Regions from separate parts of the Demequina pilifera genome, predicted to be linked through region 2. Evidence: riboswitches for the same ligand, from Rfam matches in the RefSeq annotation. Region 2 holds a riboswitch; the other holds the start of a gene.
What was found. A riboswitch is a leader RNA that binds a small molecule or an ion and turns the genes downstream of it on or off. The one in region 2 is predicted to bind cyclic di-GMP.
Positions count from the first base shown of each region.

Region 1: it holds a riboswitch for cyclic di-GMP, as region 2 does, so the genes downstream of both, ACNI14_RS01980 (DUF7793 family protein) here and ACNI14_RS02495 (hypothetical protein) in region 2, are expected to answer to the same signal.

Region 1 is NZ_JBMDTW010000001.1:443,216-457,939, reverse strand. Features, by position in the region: gene ACNI14_RS02020 (CAP domain-containing protein) at 1-190, opposite strand, end outside; gene serC (phosphoserine transaminase) at 187-1,311, opposite strand; gene manA (mannose-6-phosphate isomerase, class I) at 1,333-2,490, shown strand; gene ACNI14_RS02005 (UDP-glucose dehydrogenase family protein) at 2,526-3,860, shown strand; gene ACNI14_RS02000 (metal-dependent transcriptional regulator) at 3,857-4,579, shown strand; gene ACNI14_RS01995 (C40 family peptidase) at 4,730-5,416, shown strand; gene ACNI14_RS01990 (aldo/keto reductase) at 5,601-6,584, shown strand; tRNA gene ACNI14_RS01985 (tRNA-Arg) at 6,631-6,706, shown strand; cyclic di-GMP riboswitch class I at 6,816-6,890, shown strand; gene ACNI14_RS01980 (DUF7793 family protein) at 7,014-7,400, shown strand; gene ACNI14_RS01975 (diguanylate cyclase domain-containing protein) at 7,400-8,248, shown strand; gene ACNI14_RS01970 (oxidoreductase) at 8,363-10,288, shown strand; gene ACNI14_RS01965 (PDDEXK-like endonuclease domain-containing protein) at 10,513-14,724, shown strand, end outside.
Region 2 is NZ_JBMDTW010000001.1:554,026-568,749, forward strand. Features, by position in the region: gene ACNI14_RS02455 (FAD-linked oxidase C-terminal domain-containing protein) at 1-3,130, opposite strand, end outside; gene ACNI14_RS02460 (arsenate reductase ArsC) at 3,175-3,861, opposite strand; gene ACNI14_RS02465 (arsenate reductase/protein-tyrosine-phosphatase family protein) at 3,858-4,589, opposite strand; gene ACNI14_RS02470 (hypothetical protein) at 4,941-7,142, shown strand; gene ACNI14_RS02475 (hypothetical protein) at 7,264-7,437, opposite strand; gene ACNI14_RS02480 (L,D-transpeptidase) at 7,623-8,441, opposite strand; gene ACNI14_RS02485 (NAD-dependent succinate-semialdehyde dehydrogenase) at 8,761-10,230, shown strand; gene ACNI14_RS02490 (hypothetical protein) at 10,340-11,329, opposite strand; gene ACNI14_RS02495 (hypothetical protein) at 11,356-11,886, opposite strand; cyclic di-GMP riboswitch class I at 11,901-11,976, opposite strand; gene ACNI14_RS02500 (hypothetical protein) at 12,511-13,413, shown strand; tRNA gene ACNI14_RS02505 (tRNA-Thr) at 13,527-13,599, opposite strand; gene ACNI14_RS02510 (alpha/beta hydrolase) at 13,635-14,724, opposite strand, start outside.

The DNA of each region.
Region 1 (14,724 bases), 110 kb from region 2:
CGATCGCGACCTCTTGAACCGCCTCGTCGACGGGAAGCGAAGCGGGCTGGGTGACGGATTCAGGAGCGATCTGAGCTGCGGCGGCACCGCCGGCGGCGGCGATCAGCAGCGGCACTGCGGCGAGCAGGAAGGCTCTCAGCGGACGACGACGGCGATCGCCGGTCCCGAGGACCTCCTGCTGTGCACTCATGTCTCTAATCTCTCCACTATCCAGTCGATGCAAGCCGCAAGCGCCGAGACGTCGTCCGGGTCCACCGCCGGGAACATCCCGACGCGGATCTGGTTTCGTCCGAGCTTGCGGTACGGATCGATATCCACGACCCCCTGGGACCGGAGGATCGACCGCAGCACGGACGAGTCCACCGAAGGAGTCAGGTCGACCGTAGCCACCACGGAAGAGCGAACAGAAGGCTTTGTGACGAAGGTCTCAGCGAACGCGGAGGCGTCCGCCCACTGATAAATGCGGCGTGCAGATTCGGTGGTGCGAGCGAGGGCGAAGTCCATGCCGCCGTTGCCGTTCAGCCACCGCAGCTGCTCGGCGAGCATGACGAGAGTCGCGACGGCCGGGGTGTTCAGCGTCTGGTTCGCGCGCGAGTTCTCGAGCGCCGTCGCCAGGTCCAGCGTCGCGGGGATCCAGCGCCCGGAGGCGGCGATCCGCTCGATCCTCTCGATCGCGGCCGGGGACACCAGCGCGAGCCACAGCCCGCCATCGGAGCCGAAGCTCTTCTGAGGGGCGAAGTAATAGACGTCGGCCTGCGTCGCATCGAAGGCGAGGCCGCCCGCGGCGGAGGTGCCGTCGATCACCGTGAGCGCGCCCTCGGTACCCGGCGGCCGCACGGCGGGGGCCATGGCACCGGTCGACGTCTCGTTGTGCGGCCACGCGTAGAGGTCGATCCCCGCGGTGGGCTCGGGTACCGCGATGTCGCCCGCGGGAGCCTCGATGACCTGCGAGTCCTCGAGGAACGGTGCAGCCGAGGTGGCCTTGGCGAACTTGGCGCCGAACTCGCCGAAGGCGCAGTGCTGCGCGCGGCTCTCGACCAGCGAGAACGTCGCCGCGTCCCAGAACGAGGTGGATCCGCCGTTGCCGAGGATCACCTCGTATCCCTCGGGCAGTGAGTACAGCTCCGCGAGCCCCTCGCGCACCGCGCCCACCAGGTTCTTGACGGGGGCTTGACGGTGAGAGGTGCCGAGGACCTGGGGCTGGGAGTCGACGATGGCCTGGACCTGGGCGTCCCGCACGCGCGAGGGGCCGGAGCCGAACCTCCCGTCGCGGGGCAGCAGTGCGGACGGAATGACGAGTTCTGGCGACATGGGATCAGGGTAGTGGCGGCCATGGCTGGCACACTGTCCTCCATGCACCTCATCACGCCCGCCCTGCGCGACTACGCGTGGGGCACCAGGGACGACATCGTGGGTCTGCTCAACATCGAGCCGACCGGCGGCCCGGTCGCCGAGGCATGGTGGGGGGCCCACGAGAGCGGCCCCGCTCATGCGCACACGCCCGACGGCATCGAGAGGCTCGATTCGCTCATCGCGGCCGACCCGGCGTCATGCCTGGGCGACGAGTGCGCGCGCAGCTATGGCGTCCGCCTGCCCTTCCTGCTCAAGCTGCTGGCGATCGACAAGCCGCTGTCCATTCAGGTCCACCCCACGATGGAGCAGGCGCGGGCGGGATTCGCGGCGGAGCGGCGCGAGGGCTCGGTGGGTCCGTACGAGTTCCAGGACCCCTTCCACAAGCCCGAGATGGTGTTCGCCCTCACGAACCTGCGGGTGCTCGCCGGAGTGCGGCCCGTGGAGGACCTACGTGCCGACCTGCGCTCGCTGGGCACCGCCGACGCGGACCGCCTTGCCGCGGCGGTTGGGGACGACATCTCCGAGTTCGTCTCCCTCGCGCTGTCCGGGGAGGTGGGCGAGGCGACGCTCGCCGCGCTCGCGGAGCGCGGGCGCTCGGCGCCGGAGGGGTCCTCGCTGCGGGTGAGCGCCGATGCGCTGACCGAGTTCCCCGGTGATGCGGGGGCCCTCGTGGCGCTTGGGCTCAACGTCGTCGACCTGGCGGCCGGCGAGTCGCTGTTCATCGGCGCCGGGGTGCTGCACAGCTACCAGCGCGGGCTCGGCATCGAGGTGATGGCGAACTCGGACAACGTGGTGCGCGGCGGGCTCACGCCCAAGCGCGTCGACGTGCCGCTGCTGCTGTCGCTCGCGCAGACCACCCCGGGCCCGGCCGCACGGCCGCGGGTCGACATGGCGGGGGCGGCGGTGACCCTGGTGCCTGCCGTCGACGAGTTCGCTCTGACGGTCGTCACGGACGGCGTCGCGGCGGTTCCCGCGGGCCCACGCGTGGTGCTGGTGGTGCAAGGGGAGGCCGAGGTGGCGTGCGACGGCGGCGCGATGACGCTGCGTCGCGGGCAGGCGGCCTTCGGCCGGCACAGCGAGGGGCCGATGCGGGTGAGGGCGAGCGGCGCGACCGTCATCGCACACCTGCCGGGGTAGCCAGCGGGCCGACCCGCACCGGTATCCTGATCAGCATGTCTGAACGCATATCCGTCATCGGAACCGGCTATCTCGGCGCGACCCATGCCGCGGGCATGGCAGAGCTGGGCCACGAGGTGATCGGCGTCGACGTCGACGCCGAGAAGATCGCGCGGCTGAGCCGCGGCGACGTGCCGTTCTACGAGCCCGGACTGCCCGAGCTGCTGCGCAAGCACGTCGACTCGGGAAGGCTCCGCTTCACGACCGATGCCCGGGAGGCGGCGGAGTTCGCGGGCGTGCACTTCATCGGCGTCGGCACCCCCCAGCTCAAGGGCGGCTACGGCGCCGACATAGCGTACGTGGACGCCGCGATCGAGACCCTCGCCCCGTTGCTCACCCGCCCCGCGGTCATCCTGGGCAAGTCGACGGTGTCGGTCGGCACCGCCGCCCGGCTCGCCGACCGCGTGCGCGAGCTCGCGCCCGTCGGTGACGAGGCCCAGCTGGGCTGGAACCCCGAGTTCCTGCGCGAGGGCTTCGCGGTGGAGGACACGCTCCGTCCCGACCGTCTGGTCCTGGGCGTCGATCTCGAGAACCCCGGCCGCATCGAGGAGGTCGCGCGGCGCGTCTACGCCCAGGCGCTCGCGCGTGAGACCCCGATCGTCGTCACCGACCTGGCGACCGCCGAGCTCGTCAAGGTGTCCGCGAACGCCTTCCTCGCCACCAAGATCTCCTTCATCAATGCGGTGGCGGAGGTGTGCGAGGCGACCGGCGCCGACGTCAAGGACCTCGCCGACGCGATCGGATACGACGAGCGGATCGGCCGCAAGTTCCTGGGCGCAGGGCTCGGCTTCGGCGGAGGCTGCCTGCCCAAGGACATCCGCGCCTTCATGGCGCGCGCCGGCGAGCTGGGCGTGGACCAGGCGCTGACCTTCCTGCGCGAGGTCGACAACGTCAACATGCGGCGCCGTCAGCACGTGGTGGAGCTCGCCGAGCGCGAGGTGGGCGGCAGCCTGGTGGACGCGAAGATCGCGGTGCTCGGGGCCGCGTTCAAGCCCGACAGCGACGACGTGCGCGACTCGCCGGCCCTCGACGTCGCCGGTCAGCTGCACCTCGCTGGCGCGCACGTGCGCGTGCACGACCCCGAGGGCATGGCCAACGCCGCGCAGGTGTGGCCCACCCTCGACTTCGCGGATTCGCCCGAGGACGCCGTCCGCGATGTCGACCTGGTCATCGTCGCGACGGAGTGGCGCCAGTTCCGCGATCTCGACCCCGCCGTGGTGGGTGACCTGGTGGCCCACCGCCGCATCATCGACGGCCGCAACTGCCTGCCGGCAGAGAAGTGGATCGCCGCGGGCTGGGAGTACCGGGGGCTGGGTCGGCATTCGGCATGAGCGACCTCATCGACACCACGGAGATGTATCTGCGGACCATCTACGAGCTGATCGAGGACGACGTCACGCCCATGCGCGCGCGCATCGCCGAGCAGCTGGGCCACTCGGGTCCGACGGTGTCGCAGACCATCGCGAGGATGGAGCGCGACGGTCTGGTCGTGGTGTCATCCGACCGCCGGCTGGAGCTGACCGAGGCCGGGCTGCACGCCGCAGTGCGCGTGATGCGCAAGCACCGCCTCGCGGAGCGGCTGCTGATCGACGTGATCGGCCTCGAGCTGGCGCACGTCCACGAGGAGGCGTGCCGGTGGGAGCACGTGATGAGCGATCGGGTCGAGCGGCGGCTGCTTGAGGTGCTCGACAACCCCCGCTTCTCGCCCTACGGCAACCCCATCCCGGCGCTGGCCGAGCTCGGCGTCCTTGACGACCCGGAAGCCCCGGATTCGGCCTCGATCTCGCTTGAGACGGCAGCAATTTCGGGAGTGACCACAGTCACAGTCACGCGCATCGGGGAGAACCCGCAGGCGTCCGAGGGGTTCCTCGAGGAGGCGATCCGCGCAGGACTCGTACCAGGAGCGACGGTGCAGGTCGGGCTCGAGGACGACGAGGTCATCGTGACCTCCCCGACGGGGTCCGTGGCCGTGTCTCGAGACGCTGCGCGACACCTCTTCGGCCTCCCTCGACTTGGCGAATCATCACGAATTGGTAACATGGTCGACTAGAACACGAAAGAGCAGGACACCGCAGGCCCCGGAGATGGCATTGGAACCTTTTCGGAGTTCCACTCGCTGGGCCAGGGAACATCAACGCACCGCAGGTGCGGAAGGAACGTGATTTTGACGAACGGATACATGCGCGCCAGGACGCGTGCGGTGGCTGCCACCGCTGGTGCCGCCCTTGTGGTGGTCCCCCTGACGGGCGCCGCCGCTGCGGCCCTCGTCGCCCAGGACATGACGGTCGACTCCGTCACTCCCAACACTCTTGCGATCGAGACGGAGGCCGACGCCGCCTCCGCTGATCTGGCCGCCGTCGCCAGCGAGGTCACCGCCTCCGACGATGCCGACTTCGACGTGAGCACGCCGGACATCGACGTGTCAGCGCACCCCGAGCCGGAGCCCGAGCCCGAGCCTGTCGTGGCCGCCCCCCAGGCGAACTCCTCGACCAGCTCGAGCTCCTCGTCCTCGCCTGCGCGCCCCGTCGCCCAGTCCACCAACGTCAAGGCCGCGATCTCGGGCTCGGCGGTCATCGCCGAGGCTGCGAAGCACGTCGGCGACCCGTACGTCTCCGGCGGCGCCGCACCTGGCGGCTTCGACTGCTCCGGCTTCACGTCGTACGTGTACGGCCAGCTCGGCATCTCGCTGCCGCGCTCGTCGGGCGCCTACTACAACGTCGGCACCCGCGTCTCGTCCCCCCAGGCGGGCGACATCATCGTCTCGCCGGGTCACGTCGGCATCTACGCCGGCCCGAACCTGCAGATCGACGCGCCGACGCACGGCAAGACGATCCAGTTCCGTGGCATCTGGCAGAGCAACCCCACGTACGTGCGCGTCACGGGCTAGTCCCTCCGCACACGCCAAGAGCCGTCGCCGCCTTCGGGCAGCGGCGGCTCTTCGCGTTGCCGGGGCACCGGCGTCTTCGCGTCGCGTGCGCCAGGACCCGCGTCCGGCGCCGCCGCGACGCCTGCGTCAGGTGGCGGCCGCTGCCGGGTCGCACGGACCCCATGGTGACCCCTAGGGTGGAGACATGCGCACCTCATTCGTACCGCGGCTCGGCCGCGACATCTCTCTCATCGGCCAGGGCTGCTGGCAGCTGGGCGCCGACTGGTCTCACGTCGCAGACGACACGGCGCAGGACATCCTGCGCGCGGCGGCCGATGCGGGCGTCACCTTCTTCGACACCGCGGACGTCTACGGCGACGGCCGCTCGGAGCGCGCACTGCGCGACTTCGTCGCGGACCGCGGCGCGGAGGGCATCACCATCGCCACGAAGATGGGCCGCCGCGCTGACCCGCACGAGGCGTCGCAGTACACCCTCGACAATTTCCGCCGCTGGACCGACCGCTCGCGCGAGAACCTCGGCGTCGACACGCTCGAGCTGGTTCAGCTGCACTGCCCACCGTCGGAGGTGTTCGCGAACCCGCAGACCTACGACGACCTCCGCACCCTCAAGCAGGAGAGGCGCATCGAGCACTACGGCGTATCGGTCGAGACCTGTGACGAGGCGCTCGACGCCCTGCGGGATCCGGACATCGCGACCGTGCAGATCATCCTCAACGTGTTCCGTCGCAAGCCGCTCGAGCACGTGCTCGGCGTCGCACGCGAGAACGGGGTGGGCATCATCGCGCGCGTCCCGCTGGCCTCGGGACTGCTGACCGGCAAGTACGACGAGCACACCACGTTCGGCGAGAAGGACCACCGCAACTTCAACCGCGACGGCGCGGCGTTCGACGTGGGCGAGACCTTCGCGGGCGTGCCGTACGAGGTGGGAGTGGAGGCCGCCCGTGAGGTCGCCAAGCTCACTCCCGAGGGCTGGACCACGGCCCAGTTCGCGCTCGCGTGGATCGGCGCCGTGGGCGCCTCTACGATCATCCCCGGCGCCTCGCGGCCCGAGCAGGCGCGGTCGAACGCCGCGGCGGCGGACATGCCCGAGTTCGACGAGGAGACCCTCGCCGCACTCGCCCACCTCTACAACGAGCGCATCCGGGAGCACGTGCACGCGAAGTGGTGAGATTCCTCCGTGTGCGCGGGTGCCGGTACCCTGGTCGGTGTCCCGCGCGCCTGTAGCTCAGGGGATAGAGCACCGCTCTCCTAAAGCGGGTGTCGGCAGTTCGAATCTGCCCAGGCGCACCAGGTGTTGGTTCCGTTCACAGAACCATGAGGCGTCGCCGAGCAGTGAGGGTGTCGCATCTCACATCGGAGCCCGTTGAGACGCGGCGAACCGGGCGTATAGTGCGAAGAGCAACGAAAAAGGCAAACCCGTCGCGAGGCGGGGACGCAAAGCCACGGGACCCACGGGGTCAGCCGGGCCACCGAACAAGGGAACCACTGTGAACGCCACGTCCGAGAGCCGCACTGCCGCCGCCTCGACTCCTCAGTCTCGAGGCCGTGCCCGCACCACCATTGCCGGCACCGGCGTGCTCGGCCAGGTCGTGACGCGATGACCGGCGAGCATCCCGAGATCACCCATGACAAGTTCCGCATCTGGCTTCGGCCAGACGGCCTGGTGGAGATCGAGTGGGCTCCGCACGTCCCCTCGGGCCTCGAGGACGCGGTTGCGACGATCGAGGCGATGACCGAGCTCACCGGCGGCAAAGCCGCCCCGCTGCTGGTGGACACGACGCACGCGGGTCCCCAGGACCGCGCGGCGCGGATGGAGTACGTCCGCAGGCAAGGGATCGTGTCCGCTGTCGCGTTGATCGTGGGCAATCCTCTGAGTCGAATGATGGCGACGTTCTTCATCAACGTGAGCAAGCCGGAGGTGCCGGTCCGTCTGTTCGAAGACAGGGCCGAGGCCGAAGCCTGGCTCAGGGAGCACGTGGTGTGATGACCCGCGCGGTGCCGCCGGACGGGGACGGCGCGTCCGAGAGGGAGCGCCGCCTCGAGGAGGTGGTGGAGGTCATCCAAGAGCTGGCGGCACTGAACTTCGACGCCCGCGCCTCCGTCGGTCGCACGGGCGACCTCGTCGACGCGGTCGCGGCGGGCGTGAACTCGCTGGGGGAGGAGCTCGAGGCGTCGTACGAAGAGCTGGAGCGCCGCGTGGCGGACCGCACGGCGGAGCTCGCGCGCGCCAGTCGAGAACTCGGTCGCCGAGCGATGCAGGACGACCTGACGGGGCTGTCGAACCGCGCGGCCCTGTGGGATCGGTTGGACCATCGGCTCAGCGTCGCGGACAGGCGCACGAGCGGTTTCGCGGTGCTGTTCCTGGACCTCGACGATTTCAAGACGGTGAACGACAGCCACGGGCATGCCGCCGGCGACCAGGTGCTGGTCGAGGTGGCCCGGCGCATCACGGCCGAACTGCGCGCAGGCGACACCGCCGCTCGCGTGGGCGGGGACGAGTTCCTCGTCCTGCTCGATGAGGTCGCCTCGGGCGAGGCGGCGCTGGCCGTCGCGCACCGCGTGAGCGACGGGCTGCGACCGCCCCACGAGTTCGGGGACCACCGCTATACCGTGACGAGCAGCGTCGGCGTGGCCGTGGGACCGGACGGCTTCGCGAACTCGGATGAGGTCGTCGCCGCCGCCGACACGGCGATGTACGAGGCCAAGCGCAGTGGTCGGGGCGTGTCCGTGCTCTACAGCGCCGACCGTCACGGCCGCACGTCGCTGGTCGAGATGGTGGAGGCCGATGACGCGGCGTGGGGAGGCACCCACCCGCACGCCGACGCCGACTGAGCCGTCCCCAGGCATGTGCCCGACGGATGTGTGGGGACGTTCGTCCCGTCAGCGGCGATGGAGCTGCTCATAGCGTGGAGGAACCACACCCACCGCCGCTTGTAGGAGGACGCCATGTCGGCTCCGTACGCTCACATTCTCGAACCCACCACCCTTGCGGGCCTCCCGCTTCGCAACCGCGTGGTGATGGTCCCCATGGGAACCGAGATGGGGGATCACGACGGCCACCTCACCGATCGTGAGGTCGCGTACTACGCCGCGCGCGCCGAAGGCGGAGCAGGGCTCGTGGTCACTGGCATCAACGCGGTCACCGACGACTACGAGGTCATCAACGAGGGGCTCGGGCGAGTGGACTCCGACGCCGCCATTCCGGGCCTGAAGGCCCTCGCGGATGCGGTGCACGCGGTCGGCGGAGCGATCTCCGTCCAGCTCACCGCGGGGCTCGGCCGCAACATCAACAACATCGATCCCCAGCGACCGCCCATCTCCGCCTCGGACAACCCTCACTGGCTGGACCCATCGGTGCTGTGCCGTCCCCTCGACCTCGAGGAGATCGCCATCATCGTGCAGAGGTTCCGCGAGGCCGCGCAGCGCTGCGCCGCAGCCGGGATCGACGCCATCGACATCCACGGCCACACGGGCTACCTGATCGACCAGTTCATGTCGCCGCAGTGGAACCGCCGCACCGATGAGTACGGCGGGTCCGTGGAGAACCGCTGCCGGTTCGCGACGGAGATCATCGCCGCCGTCAAGGAGGGGGCTCCCGGGCTGCCGGTCAGCTTCCGCCTCTCGGTCGACCACCGATACGAAGGCGGTCGCACCGCTGACGAGTCCAAGCGGATCGCCGTCATCCTGGAGGCCGCCGGCCTGGACCTGATGATGGCGGACGAGGGCTCGTACGAGGCGATGGACTACGTGTTCCCGCCGTACTACCTGGGTGACAACTGCATGATGGGCGCGGCTGCGGCCATGAAGGAGGTCCTCACGATTCCCGTGCTGGGGTGCGGCAACCTCACGCCGGAGCGTGCGGAGTCGGCCATCGCTGCCGGCGAGATGGAATTCGCTGGAATCGGCCGGGCGCTGATCGCGGACCCCGAGTGGACCAACAAGCTCGCCGACGACAGGCGGGAGGACATCCGTCCGTGCATCCGCTGCAACCAGATGTGCGTGGGCAACGCGTTCCTGGGCAAGGCTCTCGGCTGCGCCGTCAACCCGATGGTGGGGATGGAGCGGGAGCGGGTGCTGACCCCCGCATCGTCGCCTGGCCACGTGGTGGTCGTCGGTGCGGGACCCGCCGGCCTCGAGGCCGCGCGCGTCGCGGCGCTGCGCGGCCACACCGTCGATGTATACGAGAAGTCGGACCAGCTGGGCGGAGTGCTGTGGCCCGCGGCCACGCCGGAGTTCAAGAAGGAGCTGCGCTCCATGATCTTCTGGTGGGAGCGCCAGCTTCGCGACCTGCCGGTGACCGTCCACCTGGAGACCGAGATCCGGGACGACTCGCCCGAGCTGGCCGAGGCGGACGCGGTGATCCTCGCCACCGGCTCGAGCCCGATAGCGCCGCCCATTCCGGGCATCGACGGTCCGAACGTGGTCGACGTGATCGACGCCCACCTCGGCGCGGCACTCGGAAAGCGGATCGTGGTCTGCGGAGGAGGGCTGTCGGGGGCTGACTTCGCTCTCGAGGCCGCGCAGAACGGCCACGACGTGACGGTCGTCGAGATGGCCGACGGCATCGCCGGCGACCTGCTGATGATCAACCGCATCACGCTCCTGAGGGACCTCGCCGAGGCGGGCATCACGCTGCTCACGGGACACACCGTGACCAGCATCGACGAGTCCGGCGTCAAGGTGGGCGGCCCAGATGGGCCGGTGCACGTGGCCGCGGACACCGTGATCTCGGCATTCGGCGTGCGGCCCGAGACGGCCCTGCCCACGGCGCTCGCCGACAGGCCGGGCGTGGTCGCAGTCGGGGACTGCGTGCGTCCCGCCAAGGTCGGCGACGCCATCAACGCGGGCTTCGAGGCGGCCTTCTCGCTGTGACCTGAGGGCGGCGCGTGGCGCAGGCCGGCTCCCGCAGCCTTCGGGCGCGGAGAGCCGGCTTGACGCGGCGCTCGCGGAGGTCCACAATCCCGGTGACGGTGCGCGCCGGCTGTGCAAGTGGGCGCGCACTGTTCTCGTTTCTGGCGCCGCGGGCCGCCCGTGTGCCGCCCTGACGGGCGGCGTGGTGGCGAGGCATCCCGCACCCCGACGTATACCGTGGGGGAGTGGTGGATTACATCGGGCGCGCGCTCGTGGCCGACGCCCTCCGAGAGTGGCGCGAACAGCTCCAGGACCGGGCGACCGTGTCCCCGCTCAGGGACCTCGCGGCGACCCAGGCGAGCCTGGTCGACATCCGCGCCGGCCACCCCTCGGGCCTCGCGCAGCTGTTCGCGAATCGCCCCACCGCCATCTCCTCTCTGCTGCGCGACCCACAGGTCCGCGAGTCGGGCCTGCACCGCGGCCGGCTGATCCTGCAGGAGGCGGAGCGCGTGCGCGCCGCCACCGGGGCCTGGACGGCGGCGCTGGTGGTCGGCACCGTGGCGTGGACTGAGCGCGGAGAGCGCGTCGAGATGCCGCTGCTCATGCGGCCCGTCGGGCTCGAGCGCCACCGCACCGATGACGTGCAGATCACGCTGCGCGACGACGTCCACGTCAATCCCGTCTTCACCACGCTGGTGCGCGAACGCGCGGGCGAGTCCGGCGGGGACACGGCGCTGCCCGCGGTCGCCGGTGGGCGCGACTTCGACCCGCGCCCGCTGTGGGAGCACGTGCGGGGCCTGACCGACCTGTTCGGCGACGATCTCGAGGTCGTGGATCGGCTGCTGCTGGGAGCGTTCGACGACCCTGAGCAGCGTCTGCTCGACGACCTCGACGACTGCGACCCCGTCATCGCCGGGTCGACCGTGCTGGCCGCGGCCGCGGGTGACCATGACGCTCAGGCGCAGCTCGGCGAGCCGCTGCCCGCCTTCCCGCGTGGAGATCGCGACCCCTTCGCCGAGCGCGGCATCGGCGACCTCGACGACGTCCAGTTCGCAGCCCTCGACCTGATCGCCACCGGCCGGGACGTCTTTCTCCAGGCCCCTCCCGGTTCCGACGTGGTCGGCACGGCGGCGGCGATCGCCGCCGATGGCGCGGCCTCGGGCAAGACCGTCGCCGTGGTCGGCGGCCAGGAGCGAGCGCTGCGCGCGATCACGGACCGGGTGCGCGCGCTCGGCGCCAAGGACCTGGTCATCGACGGCACCGTGCCCGCCTGGAATGCCGATGCGCGGGCGCGCCTTCTCGAGTCCATCACGATGGGCACGCCTCAGGTGGACGACGACGGCCTGCGCGCGGCGGGGGAGACCCTGCTGCGGGCGCGCGGGGACCTGCATCGGCGCTTCGACGCGCTGCACCGCTCGCATCGCCCGTGGGGTGTGAGCGTCTTCGAGGCCGTGCAGGCGATCGTGCGCCTCACCACCGCCGATCTCGCCCCGGGCACGGCGCTGAGGCTCAGCAAGGAAGCCGGCGCGGTGGTCGCCGACCACGGCTTCGCCTCCGTCTCGGCCGCGCTCGTGGCGGCGCTGCGGCCCGACGACGAGCAGCCGGCCGCGGTTCCCGTCGAGGACGACGCTCCCAGCGCTCAGGCGGAGTCCTGGTGGGCGGATCACGCGGATCCCGAGGACGGTGCGGGCCTCGACGAGGCGCTCGCGACGCTGCTGGGCCGAGCGATACCCAAGATGCGTGCGGAGGCGGCCATCGCCGCGCACGAGACGGGCGTCGACGAGGCCGTGTCGATGGCCGCCTGGTTCGACCAGGTGCGCATGTTCGAGGCGCTCCGCGAGGTGTTGGAGACCTTCTCGCCAGCCGTGTTCCACCGCTCGCTGCACGACCTCGTGTCGGCGACGGCCCCCCACGGCTCGTCCCGGCACGTCGACATGCCGCGCCGCGATCGCCGCGCGCTCGTGCGCCGCGCCGTGGAGCTGCTGCGGCCCGGCCGCGGCAAGGACACCCTCCACGAGGACCTGGTCCGCGCCCACGACCTCGCGCTGCGTTGGCGCGCGCACTGCTCCGCGGGCGGATGGCCCACGGTCCCCGACGATTACGACGTGTTCGCCGAGCGCGTCGCCGACGCATCGGCCATGTGGGACACGCTCGCGCCGACCGTCCACATGGTCGTGGAGGACGAGGACCTCGCGGCCGTGCCGTGGGACGAGATGGTCGGCGAGCTCGACCGCCTCGCGCAGGGGCTGCCCGGCACCATCGACACGGACGCCGGCGAACCCTTCGAGATCGACCCCGTGGCCGCAGGCCTGGGGCCGCTCATCGACGACCTGCGTGCGCGCGATGCGTCCGACGCCCAGGTGCGGCGGGACCTCGAGTTCGCGTGGTGGGCCGCGGCGTTCGACGCGATCGTGCGCACGGACCCCTCGCTCACCGACTACGGGGCGCTGGGCGCAGCCGTCGAACACTTCCGTGCGTCAGACAAGGCCTTCTCCGGCGCGCGCGTGGGGCCGCTCATGCGCGCGGCCGCGGAGCGTCGCCGCTCGGCCATCGCTCGCCACCCGGACCTGGCGCGTGACCTGTTCGCCGCGCTGGTCGAGGGTGCGGACGCCTCCATCAAGGAGCTGTGGCGGGACTTCGGCGCGCTGTCCGCGGCCCTGCGACCCGTCGTCGTGGCGAAGGCAGAGCAGGTGTCGCGCCTCGCGCCGCCCACCCGCGCCTTCGACATCGCGGTGGTGGTGGCCTCGGAGTCGCTCGCGCTCGCCGAGCTCGTGCCCACCCTCGCCCGTGCCAAGCAGGTGGTGGTCGTGGGGGACGCCCACGCCGCCACCAGGTCCGCCGTCGCGTCCCTGGCCGCGCTGCTGCCGCACGTCACCCTGCACGCCCTGCCCCAGGGTCGGGATGTGCGCGTGACTGCGGCGCTCGCCCGCGCCGCGTACGGCCGCAGCATCGAGGCGCTGCCGGCGCCGGGAGACGAGAGCCGCTTCGAGCTGCGCATGGTCGACGGGGTCGGCTCCCCCGTCGCGAGGGCCGATTCCGTCGAATCGACGCGCGCGGAGGTCGCGGCCGTCGCGGAGCACGTGGCCCGGGCCTTCGACTCGCTGCCACGCCGCGAGCTCGTGGTCGTCGCGGGCAACCCCCTCCACGCCGCGCGCCTCGCCGAGGCGCTCAAGGAGCGCAGCACGCGCCTCGCGGCGGCGGTCCCCGTCGAGGTGATGGGCGACGCGGCCGGTCACGCGGTCGATGAGGTGGTCATCTCGCTCGGCTATGCCCGCGACTCGCGGGGGAACGTGCCGGAGTCGCTGGGCGCGCTGTCCGAGCCGTGGGGACGCCAGGCGCTCGTGCAGGCGCTGGTGGCCTCGCGCGCCTACGTCACCGTGTTCAGTGCCATCGCCGCGGAGCGCCTGCCCGCGGTGGGCGACGAGGGCGATGGAGTCGAGGACCTCCGCGAACTTCTGCAGGCCGGGTCGGAGCAGCCGATCGCGCCGGAGCGGCCCGAGCCCGCGCCGAGCGACTGGCTGCTCTCCGACGTCGCGAACCGCCTGCGCTTCGACGGTTTCGGCGTGCACGTCCGCTACGGCAACGGGCCCGATGCGGTGCCCATGGCCGTGGGCGGGCGTCACGACCGCGGATACCGCGTGGCAGTGGTGACCGACGAGGCGGCTCCCGCGGGCTCAGCGTCGCTGCGCGACCGCGTGCGGTGGCAGCGGACGTCCCTCGAGTCGCTGGGCTGGACTGTGGTCCCGCTGTGGACCCTGGACGTCTTCATGGATCCCGATGCGGCCGCGGAGCAGGTGACCTCCGCCCTCGACAGCGGCGGGCCCGCGCACGTCCAGGAGTCGCTCGAGATCGACATCGCGGCTCCCGCCGAGGAGTCCGACGAGGCGTTCTTCGACCAGAGCGCGCCCACGGAGGCCGAGGCCGTCACCGCGTCCCTGCGCGTTGCTCCCGCGATCGCGCCTGACGGCGCGCCCGGTACGACGGCCGATGCGGGGGCTGAGCAGTCTGCGCCCGTCGAGGTGGCGGGCATGCTCGAGTTCGACGAGGACGAGGAAGAGGACGACGTCGAGGCTGACGAACCGGACGCCGACGCCGAGGGCGCAGAATCCGCTGAGCCTGAGCCTGAGCCTGAGCCTGAGCCTGAGCCTGAGCCCGAGCCCGAGCCCGAGCCCGAGCCCGAGCCCGAGCCCGAGCCCGAGCCCGAGCCCGAGGACGAGGACGAGGACGACGAAGAGGCCCCCGCCGCGCCCGCCCAGCCCTCACTGGGCTTTGGCGTGCCGAAGGTGGCCACGAGCGCATCGGCCGCACCGAGCCAGCAGGAGGACGTACCGAGGCAGCAGAAGAAGCAGGGCGGCACGAACCCTGCGCGCAGCGCGAAGGATCGGGCACGCGGAACTGACCGGCCGCTGATCCCCACGCGCGCCTCGGAGGACCGCGACGAGGGATGGGGCGGCAGC
Region 2 (14,724 bases):
CGGTGCCCCAGTTGCCGGCGAGCCCGCAGCAGCCCGAGGCCTCCATAGTGGTCGCGCCCAGGTCGCGCATGAGCTCCCGGTCCGCCCCAAAGCCCACCACCGAGTACTGGTGGCAGTGCGGCTGCACCACGGCCGTGACGTCGGCGAGGCTCGGGGCCTCCCAGTCGTCGGCGGGCTTGACGGGCGCGTGGCCGGTGAGCACCTCGGCGAGCGTGAAGGTGTGGGCCGCGACCGCGATGGCTCGCGGGTCGTCGGGCAGCAGCTCGACCAGGTCGGAGCGCAGCGTCGCGATGCAGCTCGGCTCGACGCCGATGATCGGGATGCCGTTGATCGCGAACGGCCCCAGCACCTTGAGGAGGTCGCTCATCCGGCGACGGGCGCCGTCGAGCTGACCCGTGCTGATCCAGGTGACGCCGCAGCAGGCCTGCTGGCGGGGCACGATGACGTCCAGGCCGGCCGCCTCGAGCACACGGATGATGGCGGTGGGCACGTCGGGGTCGAGCCCGTCGGTGAAGCTGTCGGCCCACAGCACTACGCGCTGCCGAGCGGGAGCCTTGCCGGCGCCGCTCGCGCCCGAGTCGGCCGGCGCGACCGACGATCCGCCCCCGCCCTCCTGGGCCGGGTCGAATGCCTCGTCGCCGGAATGCTCTGCGCTATCGACCTGGGCAGTGTCGAAGGCGGGCGAGCCGGGCCGCACCCCACTGAGTGCCTCAGCCTCGGTGCCGGCCGATGCCCCGGGGACATCCCTCGCCGACGAAGCCGAGCCTTCCGCGCCCAGCTCAACCCCGCGCCCACCGTCCGGAGCCGCAGTGTTCCCAGCCGAACCGGACTGAACCGCCCCGCCTCGCTGCGTGCCCGAGCCGAGACCAACTGCGCGCTGGGCACCCGACCCCGCTCCGCTGCCACCGTCCGGAGCCGTGGTGCTCCCCGCCGAACTGGATTGCGCAGCGCTCGGTGAACCCGGGTACTCGCCGCCGGCCGGGCCAGCCTCGTAGCCAGCCCCCGCCGCCGAAGCCCCTGGCCCCACCGGCCGCCGGGACTTCGCCGCCTCGCTCCGCCGGAAGGGCGTCGCCGCGAACTCCGGAAGACGCCGCCGCGTGTCCATGCCCGCCGCGCCCACCGCGAACTTCTGAATCCAAGCCGGACGCAGCAGCGCATTGACGAGCCGCGGCGCGACTCCCACCACCTTCAGCCAGCGGGGCAGCCAGCCGATGCTGTAGTGAGTCATCGGCCTCACTTTGTTCTTGTACGACCGGTGCAGCACCTCGGCCTTGTAGGCCGCCATGTCCACGCCCGAAGGGCAGTCCGAGCTGCACGCCTTGCAGCTGAGGCACAGGTCCAGGCTCTCCCGCACCTCCGGCGCCGTGAGGCCGCCAATCAAAGTCCCGTTGATCGCGTCCTGCAGCACCCTGGCCCGCCCGCGCGTGACGTCCTTCTCGTCCCCCGTCGCCGCGTAGCTGGGGCACATGAAACCGGACCCGGAGCCGATCGCATCGGCCCGGCACTTGCCCACCCCCGTGCAGCGGTGAACCGCCTCGGTCAGGTCGCCGTGATCATGAGCGAAGGCCAGGCCACCGCTGCTCGGCTTGGTGCGCGGCGCCGCCGGCCGGCGCAGGTCCTGATCCAGCGGCGCCGGGTCGACGATGATGCCCGGATTGAGGTGTCCGCGCGGGTCGAACAGCGCCTTGACCTGGCCGAAGAGAGCGATGGCCTCGGGCGAGTACATGGCCTTGAGTAGTTCGCCCCGGGCCCGCCCGTCGCCGTGCTCCCCCGACAGCGAGCCGCCGTGGCTGGCCACCAGAGCTGCGGCGTCCTCCATGAACACGCGCAGCGGCCGGCCGTCGTCCTGCAACGGAATGTCGAGCCGCACGTGAATGCAGCCGTCCCCAAAATGCCCGAACGGCTGACCCGTGACCCCGTGGCTCTCCATCAGCGAATCGAACTCGCGCAGGTACGTCCCCAGGTGCTCCGGCGGGACCGCGGCGTCCTCCCAGCCCGGCCAGCACTCCTTGTTGTCGGCGCTTCGACCCGCCAGGCCCGCGCCATCCGCGCGGATCGCCCACAGCCGGGCCGCCTCGCGCGGGTCCTCGATCACGCGCACCGAGTCGGTGCCGCAGTCGGCGGTCAGCCCCGCAAGGATCGACCGCGCCGCGGCCTCGGTGTCGGCGCCCACCTCGATGAACAGCCATCCGCCGCCCGGCGGAAGGTCGGGGATCGCCTGCGCGCCCTTCGCGAGCCGGATCCGGTCCACGAGCCGCGCGTCGAGGCCCTCGACCGCGTGGGGTCCGTGCTTCATGATCGGCACCACCGCGTCGGCAGCCGACGGCATGTCCGGGTAGCCCAGCGCCGCCGTCAGCCGCACCGGCGCGATCGGCACCAGCCGGACGGTCGCCTCGAGGGTCGTCGCGAGTGTGCCCTCCGTGCCCACCAGGAACCTGGCCAGGTCGGCGCCGTTCTCCGTCAGCAGGTGCTCGAGGCTGTAGCCGCTCACCTGGCGGTCGAACCGCCCGAACTCCGTGCGGATCAAAGCCATGTTCGCGCGAACGAGGTCTGCCAAGCCCGCGACCGCATCGGCCGTCCGCGGGCCGGCGTTGAGCACGCGCCCGTCGCCCGTGATCGCGCTGAGCCCCAGGACGTTCTGCGCCGTCTTGCCGTGCGCGACCGCGTGAGGACCGCACGCGTTGTTGCCGATCATCCCGCCCAGCGTGGCGCGGTTGGTGGTCGACGGGTCCGGGCCGAACCGCAGCCCGTGCGGCGCCGCGACCTTCTGCAGCTCGGAGAGCACCACGCCCGGCTGGACCCGCGCCGAGCCAGCCTCAGCGTCGACCTCAAGAATCTTGTTCAGGTGGCGGCTGACGTCGATGACCACGCCCGGACCAATGCTGTTGCCCGCGACCGAGGTGCCGCCCCCGCGCATGGTGACGGGCGCATCGGCCGTACGGGCGGCGTCGAGCGCCGCAGCCAGGTCGTCCCCGTCCCGCGGGAACACCACCACGGCCGGAGGCACGCGGTAGTTGGAGGCGTCGGACGAGAACTCGGCGCGGCGGCGGGTGGAGTCGTCCACCTCGCCGTCGATGGATGCGCGCAGGTGAGCCGCCAGATCGATGGTCGCGGGCGCTGGGGCAGTCACGCCGTCATTGTTCCACGCAGGTCAGGCGTCCCAGAGCCGCGCGGTCAGGAGGTCGCGACCTTGTCCTCGACCCCCGCGTCATTGACCTCCACGCCGAGCTCGGCGAGCAGCCCCCGCACCCGCTGCTCGATCTCGTCGCGCACCGGCCGCACGTTCTCGATGCTCGTGCCCGGCAGCGCGTCGATGGACCAGTCCAGGTACCGCTTGCCCGGGTAGACGAGGCAGGCGTCGCCGCAGCCCATGGTGACCACCACATCGGCGGCCTTGAGGGTCTCCTCGGTCCACGGCTTGGGGAACTCGCCCGAGATGTCGATGCCGACCTCCCGCATCGCCGCCACCGAGTGCTCGTTCAGACCGGTGCCCGGCTCGGAGCCGCCCGACCACCCGATCGCACGGTCGCCCGCGAGCTTCTTCATGAACCCCAGCGCCATCTGCGACTTGCCCGCGTTGTGGACGCACAGGAACAGGATCACCGGCTTGCCGTCGCGGGGCTCGGTCTCGATGCGGCTCAGGGCGTGCAGGCGCTGGCGCGCGAACCGCTCGGCGAGCAGCGGCAGGTAGTTGACGACCTTCGCGTGGTCCGCGAACTGGTCGTAGGAGCTGGCGAGGAACTTCTCGATGGTCTCGCGACCGAAGACGCCCACGAACTCGGATTCGAGCTGGCCGGCGGCGGCCTCGAGGGCGTAGGTCTGGTCGATCGAGAGGGTGTCGAGTCGCTTGAGGTGACTCATGAGGGGCTTCCGTTCGTGACGGCGGCAGCGAGGCGCTGCACGCGGGGTTGGATCTGGGAGAAGGCGGCGGCGAAGGCCTCGGCGCTGGCGCCTTCTGCTTGGTCTCCAGCCCGGCCTTCTCCGCGGTCGGCGGCCGATGCGCGGGCCGGGTCCGGCACAGACCAGTGCAGGGCGGCGTCGTCCGCGAGGCTTTCGCGAGCGTTGTCGCACACCGTGATGACGAGGTCGCCCTCTCGGCGATCACTGGCGAGGGCGGTGGGAACGTAGGACAGCGGCTGGAGGCCGTGGCGCGCGAGCTCGGCGACGGCGAACGGGTTGACGAACGGCGCCGGCGCGGTGCCGGCCGATGCGACCGGGACGTCCGACTGGCGGGCGAACAGGCTCGCGGCGAACTGCGAGCGCGCCGAGTTGGCGGTGCAGACGAACACCACCCGGGATGCGCCGAGCGACTGGCCGTGGGCCACCGCGGCCGCGACCAGCGGCTGCTCCCAGGCGAGCGCGAGGTAGGAGCGGCGGCCGTCGCCCTCGGAGCGCCTGCGCACGATCGCCCCCGCATCCGTGAGCACTCCCACGTGGTGTGCGAGGAGATTGCTCGGCAGGTCGAGGTCGCGTGACAGCTCGGATGGTGAGAGGTCGGACAGGGCGAGGGCGTCGACGATCCGCAGCCGCTGAGGGTCGGCGAGCGCGGACAGGAGGGTGCGCCGGTCGACCGTCGGGGGCGTGCTCATGGGGCGACTATACCTCAATGTTGGTTGAGGCATCTTGTGAGGCGAGGCCTCGCGAGCGCGCGCAGCCGCGCGCGAATGCGCACCATCGCCACGCCGTGGTGACGGGAGTGATGGCGTTCACACCCGCATCGGCGCTAGCATGACAAACGTCCCGGCGCGCTCAATGGCGAGCGCCGTACTCTCGGTTCACGCGTGATTACTTCTGTCACTTGCGCCCCAGAGGTTTACTGGTGTCACATGCGTCACACTCCCCCGTTGACAGTGTGAGAAATGTCACTAATCTCGAATTGGGCGAGGGAGTTGAGGGGAACGCGCACATCGTGGTCCATCCCTCGCGCTGGGGAGGATGTCATGAAACTTGGAACCAAAATTCTCGTGACGCTGAGCGCCGCTGCGCTCGCGCTCGTGGGATGGGCTGTTCCGGCCGCTGTCGCGACCGGAGGCTCATCCGATAACAAGAACACCGCCGACTACTGGCTGAACCAGTACGACAACGCGGTCGCCTGCTACTACAGCGAGGGCAACTCCGGTCACGGTGAAGTGACCGACGACGCCGAAGGCAACGAGGGCGTCAAGCTCAAGGAGTTCAACCAGTCCTGGCCCGGCGACCGCTGGGAGGTGCTCATCGTCAAGGGCGGCAACGGCCGCGAGGTCTACGAGCTGCCCAACGCGAACGAGGTCTACCACGCACCGGTCAACTCGAGCGGAAAGCCGGCGGACGTCTCGCACTGGATCGTCTGTAAGGGCTCGCAGGAGCAGCAGACCTTCCAGCCCGACTGTGCGTCGATGACGTTCGAGTACGCGGGCTCCACCGCGAACCAGCACATCAACGTCAAGATCTCCCCGCGCGGCGTCGACGCCGGCGAGGGCGACATCACGCTGAACTTCCACAACGACGACGACTCGTGGGGCAACCCCTACACCGCCGTCTACGCCGACCACCCGAACTGGCCGGGATGGGCCGAGTACGCGGTCGTGTGGGTCCAGGTCTCCGGGCAGAACTACCACTGGTCCGGCGAGCTCGCCTGTGGCGAGCCCGACCCCGAGTACTTCATCTGCGAGTGGAACGCCGAGACCGACGAGGCCACGAAGACCAAGGTCCAGTCCATCGGCAACGATGACATCGAGTGGGTCGACGGCTCCGAGTGCACCCCCGCCGAGGCGACGTACTGCTTCGCGGACGGCGACGGCGGATTCGTGGAGCAGACGGTTCGCGACGACGGCGACTTCCCGCTGGGACAGCCCGTTGACGCAGAGAACTGCGTGATCGACGAGGTCGAGTACTTCATCTGCGAGTGGAACGCCGAGACCGACGAGGCCACGAAGACCAAGGTCCAGTCCATCGGCAACGATGACATCGAGTGGGTCGACGGCTCCGAGTGCACCCCCGCCGAGGCGACGTACTGCTTCGCGGACGGCGACGGCGGCTTCACCGAGGCCACCGTGCGTGACGACGGCGACTTCCCGCTGGGTCAGCCCGTTGACGCAGAGAACTGCGTGATCGACGAGGTCGAGTACTTCATCTGCGAGTGGGATGCCCAGAACGACGTCTCGGTGAAGACCGAGGTCGAGTCGATCGGCGAAGGCGACATCGAGTGGGTCGACGGCATCGACTGCGGCCCCGGCGAGAACACCTACTGCTTCGCGGACGGCGACGGCGGATTCGTGGAGCAGACGGTTCGCGATGACGGCGACTTCCCGCTGGGCGAGCCGGTTGACGCAGAGAACTGCGTGATCGACGAGGTCGAGTACTTCATCTGCGAGTGGGACAGCCAGGACGGCGTCGCAGTCAAGACTGAGGTCGACGAGATCGGCGAGGGCGACATCCTCTGGATCGACGGTTCCGAGTGCACGCCCGACGAGGTGACGATCTGCGCCCAGGACGGCGACGTCTGGTACGGACTGACCCTCTTCGAGGACCAGCTCCCCGCCGAGTACACCGAGTGGACCGGCAACGCCGAGGACTGCTACGACGAGCCCGAGTACATCTGCGTGTGGGACAGCGAGCAGGACACCCCGGTCCAGACCGAGGTCGACAGCGTCAGCCCCACTCAGGTCCCGTGGTTCGACGGTTCCGAGTGCACCCCCGACGAGGCGACCTACTGCTTCGCCGACGGTGACGGAGGCTTCGTCTCCGAGACCGTGCGTGACGACGGCGTGTTCCCGCTCGGGGACCCGGTCCCCAACGAGGAGTGCGTCGAGTCCGTCAACGAGGTCACCATCTGCGCCCAGGACGGCGACACCTGGTACGGCCTGACGGTCCCCGAGGACGAGCTCCCCGCGGAGTACACGCTCTGGACGGGCGAGGCTGCGGACTGCTTCGAGGAAGAAGAAGTGGTCGAGTACGTGGAGATCTGCGTCGAGGGTGAGCAGGAAGGCACCTTCGAGGCCGGCACCATTCCGGAATCCGAGCTCACCGAGGACATGCTCCTCTGGGACGCGGAGCTGGAAGACGGCGGCTGCACCGACGACTTCACGATCGTGCTCGGCGCCCCGCCGGTCGAGGCACCGGCCGCGACGCCCGTCGTCGCGGTTGCGACCTACGCCGGCTGATACACCCGCACTAGACACTGACGCCCGCTATCGCGCCTCACGGCGCGGTGGCGGGCGTTGTGTTTTGTGTGGGGCGCGCGGGCCTGATCGCTGAGGTGTGGCGGGGTGCGCCCGGCAAGGCTCAGCAATGCTCCCGACGCCCGCGTCGAGCGAGCGCGACTCCGTAGCCAGCGGCCCCTGCTGGCCGGGTGATGGCGTGGTCGTTGGCGACGTGGTCGTTGGCGACGTGGTCGTTGGCGACGTGGTCGTTGGCGACGTGGTCGTTGGCGACGTGGTCGTTGGCGACGTGGCCCATTGGCCCGAGTGGGCCGCCGAACAGGTGGGGCGAGCCTGCCCCAGGGCCGCGGTGAGCCGAAGTACTGGGTGGCCGGGCGGGCCGCTGGGTGGCTTGGTGGCCTGGGCGGAACCCATGGCCCAAGTCGGCGCCGAGTGCGCGCCATCCGCGCAAAACCCAGCCCGCGCATCGGCTGGGCTCGTGGCTTAGGCGTCCTCGCCGTCGACCGGGGCCGCCTCGTCGCTGATCAGCACGGGCGTTCCCAGCGGCAGCCCCACATCCATGACGAGTTCCGTGATGGTGTCGTTGTCGAGCCGAATGCAGCCGCTCGACACGTACTCCCCGATCATCTCGGGCTCGTTGGTGCCGTGCACGCCGATGATCGCCTCACCGCCATTGAACTCGTCCAGCACAGGTGAGTAGCCCGAGAGCCCATACGCGTACGGACCGTAGACGCCCGTGGGGTCCGGCGGCTGCAGCAGCTCGCGGATGAAGTACACGCCACCCGGGGTGGGACGCTCCTCGCGGCCGACCCCGATCGGCGCCGTCATCACCTCGGACGAGCCCTTCATCACCGTGAGCTCGAAATCCACGAGTGACACCTCGATCGAGAAGTCCGTGCTGGCGACCGTGACCTGGTCCTCGCGCACCCAGCCGGTCGAGCCGTTGGGCCGCACCGGCAGGTATACCTCGAGCCAGCCCTCGCCCTGCTCCTTGACCAGGAACACCAGCGGAGTCGCCTCGGGTGCCGTCAGCACGTCCTCGGCGGCGATGGTCTGGGCGATGTCGCCGTCCGGGCCGTCGTAGACCTCGATCGACGGCTCGACCGAGGTGGCGATGGCAGAGGTGTTGTCCTCGGCGGCGCTCTCGCTCGGGCTCGCCGAGGGCTCGGGCGCCGCGGCAGTGGGCGTGGCGGCCGCGGTCGGGCTGGTCGGGCTGGCCGATGGCTCCGGATCGGAGCTGCACGCGCTCATCAGGAGCACGGCCGCGCCCGCAAGCGCGAGCGCACGGATTGACAGTCTCATGTGTGGCCCCTCAGTCGACGTGGCCGCGGCCGGCGACCCCTGCCATTCTAAGCGGCCCCCTGCCGCCCCAACCCGCCCGATTTCCCGCCCCCTTCCCCGCCTTAGCGTCCCAGTGGGCGCCCAGTGTCGGATCTGGCGCGCCCGCGAATCCTGGCGGACCGTCAGTGTCGTTGGAGGACGCGGTGTCGTTGGGTGGCGCGGTGTCGTTGGGTGGCGCGGTGTCGTTGGGTGGCGCGGCGTCGTTGGGTGGCGCGGCGTCGTTGGATGACTTCGCACCATCCCGTCGTTGACCAGTCGTACGCCCAACGAAGGAGCCGTGATGACCGACCGCGAGACCGCCCTGCTGGCCAGCGTTCCCCACCAACTGTTCATCGGCGGCACGTGGCGCGACGCCTCCAACGCCTCCACCCTGGACGTGCAAGACCCGGCGACGGGCGAGGTGATCCGGACGGTCGCATCGGCCGGTGCCGAGGACGGACGCGCCGCCCTGGACGCCGCCGTCGACGCCTTCCCCGCCTGGAAGTCGACCCCCGCGCGCGAGCGCGGCGAGATCCTGCGCCGCTCCTTCGACCTGCTCACCGAGCGGGCCGAGGACTTCGCGCTGCTGATGACCCTCGAGATGGGCAAGCCGCTCGCGGAATCGCGCGGCGAGGTCACCTATGGCGCCGAGTTCCTGCGGTGGTTCTCCGAGGAGGCGGTGCGGGTGCAGGGCCGGTATGGCCCCACCCCCGAGGGCACCGGGCGCGCCATCGTCTCGCAGCACCCCGTGGGGCCGAGCTACCTCATCACGCCGTGGAATTTCCCCCTCGCGATGGCCACCCGCAAGATCGCGCCCGCCCTCGCCGCCGGCTGCACCGTGGTGATCAAGCCCGCGAGCCTGACGCCGCTGACGACGCTGGCGTTCGCGGCGCTGATGGAGGAGGCGGGGCTCCCGGCCGGCGTGCTGAACGTGGTGACCACGTCCGAATCGAGCGCCGTGTCCGAGCCGATTATCAGCGACCCGCGCCTGCGCAAGCTGTCATTCACGGGGTCGACGCAGGTGGGCCGGGCGCTGCTCAAGCAGGCGGCCGACGGGGTGCTGCGGACCTCCATGGAGCTGGGCGGCAACGCCCCGTTCGTGGTGTTCGAGGACGCGGACCTCGACAAGGCCGTCGACGGCGCACTCAAGGCCAAGTTCCGCAACATCGGCCAGGCATGCACGGCGGCCAATCGGTTCATCGTGCACCGCTCGGTCGCGGACGAGTTCGCGCGCCGCGTCACCGAGCGCGTGGCCGGCATGCGGGTGGGCCGCGGGACCGAGGACGGCGTCGAGATCGGCCCGCTCATCAACGAGGACGCCGTGGAGAAGGCCGGGTCGCTCGTGGCCGATGCGGTCGAGCGCGGCGCCTCGCTCCTCGCCGGCGGCTCGGCTATCGAGGGGCCTGGCACGTACCTGGCGCCGACGGTCCTGGCGAACGTGCAGCCCGGATCCGAGCTGCTCCGCGAGGAGATCTTTGGCCCCGTGCTCGCGATCGCGCCGTTCGACTCGGAGGACGAGGCTGTGGCGCTCGCGAACGACACCGAGTTCGGGCTGGTCTCGTACGTCTACACGGAGTCGCTGGCTCGCGGGCAGCGCATGATCGACTCGCTCGAGACCGGGATGATGGGGCTGAACGTGGGCGTGGTGTCGAACGCCGCGGCGCCGTTCGGCGGCTGGAAGGCCTCCGGGCTGGGCCGCGAGGGAGGCGCCGAGGGCATCCACGAGTACCTCGAGACCAAGTACACGCTGACCCCGGACCCGGCGGCCTGACCCACTCCCCCTGTCCGGCACTGGTTGACGCCTACCGCCGGTCTCGACCTCCTGTCCGGCACTGGTTGTCGCCTATGCCCAGAGTCCGACCGGTGGTGCACGCGCGCGATCAGGCCTGCAAGGATGCCTGCGAGCGCTTTCGAGCGAACACGATCGCACCGATCACGGCTGCCAGCGCCGCGAGGACCACGATGGCGATGACGACCACGAGCGGCACACCGTCGTCGACGGTCGCCTCAGCGGTGGCCCCCGCTTCCGGGAACGTGAGTTCCGCTTCGATCGACCGCTCCTCCAGCCCGCTCGTCACCGTGACGTCGGCGCGCCATGGGCCATTCGGCAGCAGGGGATCGAGGTCCACTCGCATCGGCGCGCTCTCCCCGATCCCCAGAGTTGTCACAGGTTCGGTGCTGAAGGGGCCGGCCGATACGCCGCCCGGGCCGTCCGAGAGACTGACCTGCGCGGTCAGGTCGAGGGCCCTCTCACCGGAGTTCGTCACGGTGGCCTCGACGGAAGGCGAGCCATCGTCAGTGCGCGATGCCGTCAGCCCACCGATGGTGAAGTCCGATACAGGAGCGGTTCCCTCGCCGACCGAAAGGTAGATGCGTATCCCCACGCGAGTGACCGCGGTGACGCCGCCACTCTCGGGCGCATCGGTGACCTCGGCCCAGATGACGCCGTAGTGCTCGCCCACTGTCGCATCGGCGGGCACGTCGATCTCCACGTCGACCTCGGCCTGTTCCCCAGACGCCAGCTCAGGCGCCGAGGGAGAGACCGCAATCCAGCTGGAAAGTTCATTCTGCGTGGCCTCGGGCTCGCCCACAAAGTTGCCGTCGGCAATCTGAGCGGCTGCGGGGTAGACCGTCACAATCGTGGACTCGCCCGTGCTGTTGGACACCTCGACACGACGCTCGATGACCGTGCCCGGAGCGACGTGGTCGATGATGTAGACGTTCGCCCTCGGGTTCTCTGCCGTGGCCACCGGGGCATCCACGAGGCGGATTCCGACGCCTCCGGACGGCTCGTCCTGCGACTCGGCGGCAACGCCCCACGCACCGGCGGCCGGGACAAGAGCCCCGGCCGCCAGTGCGAGCGCGATCAATGCTTGACGCAAAGCGGTCCTCTGCCTCAGAGCACGGAGGTCGTGACGGTACCGCTGTAGGTTCCGTGAGTGCTGCTCGCAGGCAGCACGACGGTGAGGGTCGGGTTCCAAGTGGCCGTGTTGTTGCCCTTGACCCCCGTGGCCGTGACGACGTCGCCGGCGGTCGCGGTGATGACCATGGGCTCGAGGGTTCCAGCAGCCGTGACCTCTCCGGTCTTGCTCACGGTGCCGGTCGCATACTTCACTTCGGTGGACTCCGTGGCCATAGCAGGGTCGACGTCATTGTTGGAGAACACGGTCGTGGCTGCGGCGGCGGCCCAGCCAGTGACGCCTCCGCGGTCATCCGTGACGACGACGTTGCCCAGGGCACCGCTCACTTCCGTGGCGCCGGACTGTCCCACCGTCAGGGTTGCGCTCCCTTCCGCGGCGACAGAGAGCGTGCCTCCCTCGAGCGAGAAAGTTGTCGTGGTGTCCCCGGCAGATGCGGAAACAGCAGTGGCTCCGACAAGTGCGGCGGTGGCGATGCCAACACCAATGGTGCGAGTGATTTTTTGCATGGTAATGCTCCCTCTGTGGTAGCCCGGCCGACCGCGTGGGTCCCGTCTGCTTTGCGTCCCCGCCTCGCGACGGGTTTGCCTTTTTCACTACCCCGATCGGTTGACCGGGTGGGTAGGCCGTGCTGGCCATGCGAGCGACTGTAGGTGACTTCGGACGCGAAGCAGACACGAGCACGTGCATTCTTAGATCTCGCCCGCTTAGTGGCTTTTGCCGCCTCGTCGGTTGCGGCTCCGTGTCGACCACCGACGTCATGGTCCACATACCTCGTTGGTCCTGGTCAAGTAGTGGATGGCTCACGGTGGCGCAGTCGCGGCGCGAGGACCACGTGGAGGCTGGCCCACCGCGGTTTTGCGCAGAAGGTTCGGAGTGTCGCTTTCGTCACTGCGATAGATGCGGCGCCGGAATCCGGGCCATCCCTCGCACCCACTCCCAGCTTCGCACCGCGATATCGGCGGAGCGTCGGATCTGGCGCGCTCGGGAATCCCGGAGGACCGTGAGTGCCGGACAGCGCGACGAAACCTGCCACAGGCGACAATGAGTGCCGGACGGGGAGGTTGGGGGCGGCGGCGGACCTTGTGAGGGGCCGAGTGCGCTGTGCCATACTCCCCAGCAAGGGAGACACCATGACCGCGACACCGCTCACCACCGGGCCCGATGCCGCGCGCCGCTCACGGCGCCTGCGCACCACGGCGACCCTGGCCGGCGTGGTCCTTGCCGCATCGGCCCTCACCGCCTGCGCGACCGCAGCCCAGGAACCCGCGAGCACACCCACCTCCCAGTCCTCGACCACGGCGTCCCCGACCACGGCGTCCTCGACCACGGCGTCCCCGACCACGGCGTCCTCGCCCACGGCCCAGGCCCCGTTCGACGCCGCGGAGACCTTCCTCTGCCAACACCTGACCCTGGATGGCGAGGTGCTCGCCGAGGCCACTCCCGTGGCGGACCTCACCGGTGACGCGGCGGCCATGCTCGACGCGGCCGTGCGCGACGACGGCACGCCGCTGGAGCTCGAGGACCCGGACGCCTGGTATCTCGGTCAGCTCAGGGAGGACGGCATCGTCATCATGAGGCCGCCGTCTGCGGAGTTGGCCGCGCAGGAGGACCTGGGCAGCACCTACCGCGAGTTCCTCGAGGTGCGTCGCGTCGAGGGCGCATCCAACATCCCCGACGGCTGGTACGTGATGGCCGGGGGCGGCTGCAGCCTCACGATCGACCTGGGCGACCTCACCGTCCCCAGGGTGGAGCTTGACCCGGCGAACCCTCCCACCGCGGACACCACCGAGCTGCACCTCCTCGTCACGGAGGTCGGCTGCAACTCAGGCCGGCCCGCGGACGGACGCATCGAGCTGGTCTCTCACACGGAGACCGCGGCGGCGGTCACGGTGACCCTCGGCGTCGAGCCCGAGTCCGGCGACCAGACCTGCCAGGGCAACCCGCCCACGCCGTTCGTGGTCACGCTCGAGGAGCCGCTGGGCGACCGCGAGGTCATCGACGGCACGCGCGGTGAGCCGGTCACCGCTCCCTAGCGCAACCGCCCCTAGCGCAACCGCCCCTACCGCAACGGGGCTGGCGCACATGGCAAAGGCCCGGCCCAGCCCGAGAATACGAAAGGCCCCGGTCGCAGGACCGGGGCCAGACGAGCCGCCTAAGGGAATCGAACCCTTGACCTATTCATTACGAGTGAATCGCTCTGCCGACTGAGCTAAGGCGGCGTGCACCAAGCGGTGCGGTTTGCCATCTTAGCGGCTCAGCACCGAGTTCCCGAATCCGGCATCTCGCCGTCCACCAAGAAGGCGTCGACCTCGTTGATGATGCACTGGTTCGAGCGCCCATACGCCGTGTGACCCTCGCCGTCGTACGTCAGCAGCGTCGCGCCCAAGCGGTCCGCCAGGGACTCCGACCACCAGTACGGCGTCGCCGGGTCGTTGGTGGTGCCGATCACCAGCATCTGCTCCGCGGTCGCGGCCTCGTCGAGCGACGTGATGTGCCGATCCGCCGTCCACGGCCACGCGTCGCAGCCCGCCCCGCTCGCGAACCACCAGCCGAACGTGGGCGACGCCTCGAGCATCTGAGCGCGGAAGTCCTCGACGTCGTCGATGGTCCACTCGTCGCCGGGGACGTCGTCCAGGCAGCCGATCGCCGTGAACGCCCACGTCGAGTTGTTCGCGTACTCCCCCGTCGTCCCGTCGCGGTCCAGGTAGAAGTTCGCCAGCTCGTACATGATCGACGCGTCACCCGAGCCGGCCACCTCCGCGAGCGCCTGCTCGAGGAACGGCCACGACGCCTCGTCGTACAGCGTCACGACCACTCCGTACACGAACAGGTTCCCGTTCACGCCCCACTCGGTGCCCGACGGATACGGCTCCTCGAGCGAGCGCTCCATCATCGTGCTCAGCTGGGACTTCATGGCGTCGACCCCGCCCGCCAGCGGGCACGAGTTGCGCTGTCCGCACCAGCGCAGGAAGTTGGTGAGGGCGTTCTCGAAGCCCTCGGCCTGCCCGCTGGCCTGCTCCGCGGACGGCAGCAGGAAGTCCACAGCGCCGTCGAGCACCAGCCGGCCCACGTTCTCGGGGTACAGCTCGGCGTAGGTCGCGCCCAGCTGCGTGCCGTACGAGAATCCGAGGAAGTTCAGCTGCTCGTCGCCCACGGCCGCGCGGATCACGTCCATGTCGCGCGCCGCGCTGACCGTGTCCACGTTCTCGACGACGGCGCCCGACTCGACGCGGCACAGGGCGGCGAAGTCGGCGGCCGCGGCGTTGGCCTGGTCGAGGTCGTCCTGCGTCTCGATCACCCGGTCCGGGATGTAGTACTCGTCGACCTGCTGATCGGTGCCGCAC